2 linked regions of the Thiorhodovibrio frisius genome follow. The protein of the gene in region 1 binds, or shares a complex with, the protein of each later gene. Links are inferred from orthologs where the notes say so. Each region holds a gene or a part of one and is shown on either strand. Other genes may lie near its edges.

The links.
Region 2: the proteins of tsaD (region 1) and tsaE are in contact, whole or in part, in a crystal structure (PDB 6N9A), measured with the Thermotoga maritima proteins. The link is inferred for Thiorhodovibrio frisius from one-to-one orthologs. Residues at the interface, in WP_004082750.1 of Thermotoga maritima: Cys10, Asp11, Arg49, His50, Leu82, Gly84, Gly135, Gly136, Glu154, Thr155, Leu156, Asp157, Asp158, Ser159, Glu162, Asp165, Lys166, Arg169, Leu170, Tyr175, Lys213, Thr214, Leu217, Tyr218, Gln221, Arg222, Asn324; in WP_004082108.1 of Thermotoga maritima: Leu37, Gly38, Lys46, Lys57, Val59, Lys60, Ser61, Thr63, Phe64, Thr65, Leu66, Met67, Val69, Pro71, Tyr82, Arg83, Leu84, Asp86, Asp88, Phe89, Asp93, Ile128, Asp130, Glu131, Arg134.

Annotation. Positions count from the first base shown.
Region 1 is NZ_CP121471.1:4,269,406-4,272,943, forward strand. Bases 1-2,812 are described here. They hold tsaD (tRNA (adenosine(37)-N6)-threonylcarbamoyltransferase complex transferase subunit TsaD), read right to left. Parts: upstream 2,017-2,812; coding sequence 985-2,016; downstream 1-984. Other genes in these bases: Thiofri_RS19440 (thiazole synthase), read right to left, coding at 1-179; Thiofri_RS19445 (Uma2 family endonuclease), read right to left, coding at 282-890; Thiofri_RS19455 (agmatine deiminase family protein), read left to right, coding at 2,196-2,812. Also shown: more of Thiofri_RS19455, read left to right, coding at 2,813-3,260; tRNA 2-thiouridine(34) synthase MnmA, read left to right, coding at 3,270-3,538.
Region 2 is NZ_CP121471.1:1,267,174-1,270,898, reverse strand. The notes cover bases 177-3,175. They hold tsaE (tRNA (adenosine(37)-N6)-threonylcarbamoyltransferase complex ATPase subunit type 1 TsaE), read right to left. Parts: upstream 1,963-3,175; coding sequence 1,390-1,962; downstream 177-1,389. Other genes in these bases: Thiofri_RS06060 (NAD(P)H-hydrate dehydratase), read right to left, coding at 1,959-3,175; Thiofri_RS06070 (N-acetylmuramoyl-L-alanine amidase), read right to left, coding at 177-1,227. In the rest of the region: more of Thiofri_RS06070, read right to left, coding at 1-176; more of Thiofri_RS06060, read right to left, coding at 3,176-3,482. UniProt on the Escherichia coli protein: Required for the formation of a threonylcarbamoyl group on adenosine at position 37 (t(6)A37) in tRNAs that read codons beginning with adenine.

The sequences.
Region 1 (3,538 bases):
GCGTTCTGGCCGATATTGGTCCGGCGCACGGCGACGGTCACGATCTCGGCGCCGCTCGCCTCGATGGCGCGCGCGGTTTCGTCAAGGTCGCGGTACTTGCCGGTACCAACGAGCAGGCGGGACTGGTAGTTCCGACCGGCAATGGTGAGGGCGTCGGATGCTTGAATTGATGCAGTCATAATGGGAGCTGAGTCTTAATCAATAGCTTGTCTTTGAAAAACCGAAAGTTTAGGCACCTCCGCGATGACGGCCAAGAATGGCCGTCGCTGAAGTGGCAACGCTCAGACATCGGCAACGCCATCGGTCTTGGCAACGGGAATGAATTCAACCTTATCATAGACCTCCGACAGCGGCAGGCTGACATCAAGCCAGGGCAAATCAATGGATTGATCGAGCTGATTGTAGTCCCTTAGGAACCAGCGCCCATCACCATCGCGCTGGAATAGCTCCGCGCTCACCTGCTGTTGCGACAACAGCAGATAGCCTTGCAGACTGGGCAGTTTCCGGTAGTGCTCGAACTTCTTACCGCGATCATAGAGCTCAGTGCTGTCCGACAGCACCTCGACAATCAGACTGGGATTGGTCACCACATCCCGCCGCCCATCCCGGAACTCACGCTCACCACAGATCACCATGGCGTCAGGATATGCACCGAGCTCGACCGATGCGATCCAGACTTTCATGTCGCTCGTGTAGGCATAGCAGGGGCGCCCTTTGAAGCTGGCGCGCAACTCTGCATGCACGTTGCCCGCGATCAAATTGTGCGCTTCCGAGCCACCGGCCATCGCAAAAACTTCGCCGCCGAAATACTCGGTCTTTCCCTCCAGAGAAGCGCGCTCGGCTTCGAGCCATTCCTCGAAACTCAGCGATTGTTTTTCCAAAGGCTGCATCGCGACCTCCATTATTCGATTGAACCTTGAACACTTTCTCGGCTTGGGGCCTACCGCCAAGCCTCGCCTGAAAGACCCCAAACCGCGCCACCACTCAGCCAGCCAGAGGCGCAAGCTCCTCCAGCGACCAGCGTGGACGCGGCCGAAACGCCAGCGGCTCACGCTGACCGGCTTTAAGCCTGTACCAGCCAGCATAAGCAATCATGGCGCCATTGTCGGTGCACAGCGCCGGGCGTGGGAAGAATGCCCGGCCGCCAATAGCTTCAATCGCCTCTGTCATGCGCTCGCGCAAGCGGCAGTTGGCGCTGACGCCACCAGCCAGCACCAGACGCTGCAGGCCGCTGTGTTGCAGCGCGCGTCGGCATTTGATCACCAGAGTATCGACCACGGCATCTTCAAACGCGCGGGCAATATCAGCATAGCCCTGAGTTGAATCCTCGCCCGATGTCTGAAGCTGATGCAGGGTATTGAGTGCAAAGGTCTTGAGCCCGCTGAAGCTGAATTCCAGCCCCGGCCTGTCGGTCATCGGACGGGGAAAGCGATAGCGCGTAGGATCGCCCTGCTCGGCTAGGCGCGCGAGCGCCGGACCGCCGGGATAGGGCAGCCCGAGAATCTTGGCCGTCTTGTCGAAGGCCTCACCGGCGGCGTCGTCGACTGACTCGCCAAGCAGCCGGTATTGCCCGACAGCCTGGACCTCGACGAGCTGGGTATGCCCACCGGAAACCAGCAACGCGACGAAGGGAAAGTCTGGCGCCGGGTCTTCGAGCAGGGGCGCGAGCAAATGCCCTTCCATGTGATGCACGCCAATAGCCGGCACATCCCAGGCCCAGGCCAGACTGCGCCCGAGCGCGGAACCAACCAGCAGAGCGCCGATTAACCCCGGCCCCGCCGTGTAGGCCAGGCCATCAATGTCATTCGCACCCAGCCCGGCCTCATCAAGCACCTGATGGATTAGCGGCAGCGTCTTGCGGATATGATCGCGCGAGGCCAGCTCCGGCACCACGCCGCCGTATTCCGCATGAATCTCGGTCTGGCTGTAAACCGCGTGAGCAGCCAGACCCATGTCGTCGCCATAAATGGCCACGCCGGTCTCATCGCAGGACGTTTCAATGCCGAGGACGCGCATTATTGTTAGTTCGATAATTGCCGGTGATTGTTGAGGATTGTTGGTCAGTGCGTCATGCACGGGGTAGCGGATGGCAAACGAAATGCCAGATTCTCGCTTCACCTTCCGGTTGCCGTGCTTTGCCTGCGCGGGGTCAGCATTTAGACTGCCACATTCAGAGCCACAAATCTTGCGCCATCATGAAAACCCTGCCTGCCGAATGGTACCCCCAAAGCGCCCTGATGCTGACCTGGCCGCATCCTGATACAGACTGGTGCGACCAGCTCGATGCGGTCGAGGCGGTCTATGTCGAGATGGTGTGCGCGCTCTGCCGCTATCAGCCGGCGCTCATTCTCTGCCCGGATACCGCCTGGCAGGCGCGGGTGGCGGGAATGCTGGCCGATGCCGGCGTGCCATCATCGCAGCTCATCTTTGCTTTGGCGCGCAGCAATGATACCTGGACCCGGGATCATGGTCCCATCACCGTCTTGGAGACCCAAGGGCTGGGCGCTCCGGGGCAGCCCTGTCTGCTGGATTTTCGCTTCAACGGCTGGGGCGGCAAATATGCCAGCGAGCTGGACGATGCCATCAATGCCCGCCTGCAAGAGCAGGGCGTTTTTGGCAACAGCACCTGGCAGCGCAGCGAGCTGCTGCTCGAAGGCGGCGCCATCGACAGCGACGGTGCCGGCAGCCTGCTGCTGGTGCGGCGCACGCTGCTTGATCCGGCGCGCAATCCCGGCTGGAGCCAGGATGACATTGAGCAGGAATTGCATCAGCGACTCGGCATCCGCCATTTTCTGTGGCTGGAGCATGGCCAGTTGAGCGGCGACGATACCGACGGTCATATCGACACCCTCGCCCGCTTTATCGATCAGCGCACCATTGCCCATGTGACCTGCGATGATCCGGCGGACCCCGATCATGACCCCATCGCACAGATGACCGCCGAGCTGCGGGCTCTGCGCGACTCCAGCGGCCAACCCTATCGCCTGTTGCCGCTGCCCCAGCCGCGCCCCCTATTCGCCGCCGACGGCCAGCGCTTACCCGCTGGCTATGCCAATTTTGCACTCATCAATGGCGCCCTGCTGCTGCCGGTTTACCAGGACCCTGCCGATGCCGAGGCGACGCGCCTCCTGCAAGCGGCTTTTCCGCAGCGCCAGGTTCATGCCATTGACTGTCGCGCACTGGTCGCCCAAGGCGGCAGCCTGCACTGCGCCTGCATGCAGTTACCGGCCGGCTTGACCATCCGCGCGCCCCAGGTCTAAGCAAGCGCCATGTCCGCATCCCAGCGCGTTCTGGTTGGCCTCTCGGGTGGAGTCGACTCCGCCGTCGCCACGCATCTGCTGATCGAGCAGGGCTACCAGGTCGAAGCGCTCTTTATGAAGAACTGGGAAGAGGACGACGCCCCCGGCTACTGCGCGGCAGCGGAGGATCTGGCCGATGCCCAAGCGGTTACCGAGCGCCTTGGTATCCCCTTGCGCACAGTGAACTTCGCGACCGAATACTGGGACCGGGTATTTGAGCAGTTTCTGGCCGAATACCG
Region 2 (3,725 bases), 3.0 Mb from region 1 along the record:
GATGGAGCTGGCGCCCCTGTCATTTCTCATCGCAAACAGGGTTTGCGGCGGCGGATTGGCCTCGAAGTAGCGCTTGATTCCCACCAGAATGGCTTTCGCGACCTGGTTCTGAAAGGCTGGGTCGCGCAGGCGCTTTTCTTCCTCGGGATTGGAAATAAAGGCTGTTTCCACCAGCATGGACGGAATGTCCGGCGCTTTTAGCACAGCAAAGCCGGCGGACTGGATGCGACTCTGGTGCATTTTGCCCAGGTGTCCCAACTCGTCCAACACCGGCTTGGCCGCCAGCATGCTGTGCTCCATGGTCATGTTTTGGGTCATGTTCATCAGCACGCCAGCGACTTCTTCGTTGCTTTTCCCCAGGTCAATGCCGGCAAGAAGGTCAACCTCGTTCTCGCGTGCAGCCAGCCATTTGGCGGCCTCGCTGCTCGCGCCACGCTCAGACAGGGTAAAAACGGAAGAACCGCGTACGCTGCGATCGCGAAAGGCATCGGCATGAATTGACACGAACAAATCCGCGCGATGTTTGCGGGCGATGCGAATGCGCTCGCGCAGAATGACGAAGCGGTCGCTGTCGCGGATCATGGCCGCGCGCATCCCGGGCTCTTTATCGACCAAGCGGGCGAGAACGCGCGCAATGGCCAGGGTCACATCCTTCTCCCGAGTGCCGCGCGGGCCAACCGCCCCTGGGTCTTTGCCACCGTGACCAGCATCGATGGCAATCACCACATCGCGCGCCTTGAGCTTGACCGAGCGCTGTTGCACCGAGGGATGACCGGACAGGCCGCGCGAGGCCTCTGCCAACGCCTCCTGGCGGACTTCTTGCTCGGGTTTGGGTGTGAGGTCCACCACCAGACGATAACCATGACGCCCATCGGGTTGTAGACAGAAGCTTTTGACCCGCACCTTGCGCTTGAGGTCGAGCACGATTCTGGCGCTCTCCCCGGGGCGCTCGCCGCTGCGGATGCTTGTCAGCAGCGGATTGGTCGGATCAGGCTGGCGCAGCGGACCAGACAGGCTGACACCGGCTAAGTCGATGACCAGGCGGTCAGGTGAGTCGAGCGAGAAGATGTTGTGCTCAACCACCGGGCCCGAGGTATCGAGCACCAAGCGGGCCATTTCATTCTGGCTGGACAGACGCGCACCCTGGATCTCGACCCGAGCGGCGGCGCTTAAGCCCCATGACAGCAGACAGATGAGCAGAATGGTGATGAGTCGAATATTTTTCATAGTGCCCCCCGCAGGAAGCCTCGGACCCCAAGGTCGCAGGATTTTCGACGCTGGTGCCTCAAAGCATAGCAAGGGACGGCAAAATTGTCTATTTTTTCTGATGTTTGCCGGGGGTTTCTCTAAGTTGCTTAAAGTCTTGCGCGCGCAGCAGGTTTTGCGCGCCTAGGCATTGGCCGTCCCCAGTGCTCGCGCCGCCGCAGTTGCGACCTGCTGCCAGTCGCCACGACCGCAAAAACTCAGCGAACGGCCCGGCGGCTGCATCTCGATGCTGATGCTGAAATCGGGCGGCGGCAGCAGCCCGGCGCCGCGCTCGGGCCATTCGATCAATAATAGACCACCATCGCCGAGCAGCTCCTGCCAGCCGAGATAGTCAAGTTCCTCAGGATCGGCCAAACGATAGAGATCGAGGTGGAAGATGCGCTTGGAAGCAGGTTCGGCCCGGAATTCTTTGGGCTCGATCTCTTTGGGTTCAATCCCATGAGGCTTGATCTGATAGGGCTCGATCAGCGTATAGGTCGGGCTCCGCACCGCGCCCTGAACGCCATAAGCACGCAGCAGGCCGCGCACCAGTGTGGTTTTGCCGGCTCCGAGCTGGCCGTGCAGAAACACCAGTGCTCCTTTGGGTGCTGCCGAGATACTGCCCCGCCCTGTCTCTAGCCAGGGCGATAACAGCGGCGCCAGACTTTGCCCCACGCGCAGCATGCCTGGTTCATCGGGGATATAGAGCGCTGTCATCGCCCCTGCTCCCAACCCGCCAGACGGCACCACTGGCCGCGCAGGGCGGCGATGAGATCGGACGCCAGTAGACCACGTTCACCCTCGCGTGCGGCCCAGTCCGCTGCCGCTGCATGCAGGCAGACACCGGCACTGGCGGCCTGTTCAAGTGGGAGCCCCTGGGCGAGCAGCGCGCCAATGATGCCGGTCAGTGCATCGCCCATGCCGCCACTGGCCATACCGGGATTGCCCTGACTACAAAGCGCTGGCGCTTGTTGTGCGGCGCTGGCGATCAAGGTGCCCGCGCCTTTCAGCACCACAGCGCCACCATAGTGTTGCTGGAGTTCAGCAGCAGCCGCAAATCGGTCTTGTGCGATCTCGGCTGTTGTGCAGGCGAGCAGGCGCGCCGCCTCGCCTGGATGGGGTGTCAGTATCCAGTGATCTCGCCGTTGCGGCTGTTCGGCGAGCAGATTGAGCGCATCGGCATCCAGCACCAGCGGGCGCTGCCCGATGACCTCGGCTTGCAGCAAATACTCAAACAGCGCCCGGCCCCATGGAGCCCGCCCCAGCCCAGGCCCAAGCGCAACCAGACTTGCCCGCTCGAGCAGGGGCGCGAGCTGGTCGGGCGAGGACACTGCCGCAACCATCAACTCTGGGCGGGTCAGGTTGAGCAGCGCGGCATGGTCGGGGTGGGTTGCCAGGGTCACCAGCCCGGCGCCGGCACGCAGCGCGGCCTCGCCACACAGGCGCGCGGCACCGCTCATGCCAGGCGCACCGCCAACCACCAGCAGATGACCACAGCTGCCTTTGTACGCAGTGCGCGACCGGGGCGCGATGCGCGCCGCCTCCTTGGGCCAGTCGGTGCGGCGGGCGGCAGCCACTGTACTGGCATAGACCGCCGCCGGCACCTCAAGCGCGTCGAACTGGATACAACCGGTGCGGTCTGGCCCATCACCGGTAAACAGGCCCTGCTTCAAGCCGATGAAACTTAAGGTTGCAGTCGCGCGAATCGCCGCGCCAAGGATGCAGCCGGTGTCCGCGCTCAGTCCTGAGGGAATATCCACCGCCAGCACCGGCGCGCGACCTTGATTGACACGGTTGATCGCAGCAGCCATGTCGCCAGTCACCACACGCGTCAGCCCAGTGCCCAGCATGGCATCCACGATCAAATCGCTCGCCTCGGGCCATTCGGGCCAGGTCGAGACCTGGCCACCGGCATCGGCATAAGCGCTTGCCGCCGCTGCCGCTGCGCCGCTCAGGCGTTGGTGATCGCCAAGCCGCACCAAGCGCACCTGGCGCCCGGCGCTCCGAGCCAGCCTCGCCAGCACATAGCCGTCGCCACCGTTGTTGCCGGGGCCGGCCAGGACGGTGAGGCGCCCGGCTTGCGGCCAGTCGCGTTCGATGAGTCGCCACAACGCCGCACCGGCGCGCTCCATCAGGGTTTCGCCCGGGATGCCAAAACGCTCAATGGCACAGGCATCGAGCATGCGCACCTGTTCGGCCCGGTAGAGGGCGTAGGGCAGTTGTTCAGTGCTCGGCATCAAACGCGGCATTGGCTTGCCTTGATCAGTGTTTGGGCTCCAGTCCAGACGAATGTCTGACCGCCATCAGCGCATTTCCCGACTGGAGGGCACAAGCCCAGTCTTACGCGCGCTTGCACTGACAGGCCAAACCCACGAGCACGTCTTGCAACAAGCTGACGCGACCTTCCAAGACAGCGGTAGCCATCGATTCACCTCCTGACTGGTCACAACCGGATCGATCTCAGTATGATCCCAACAACA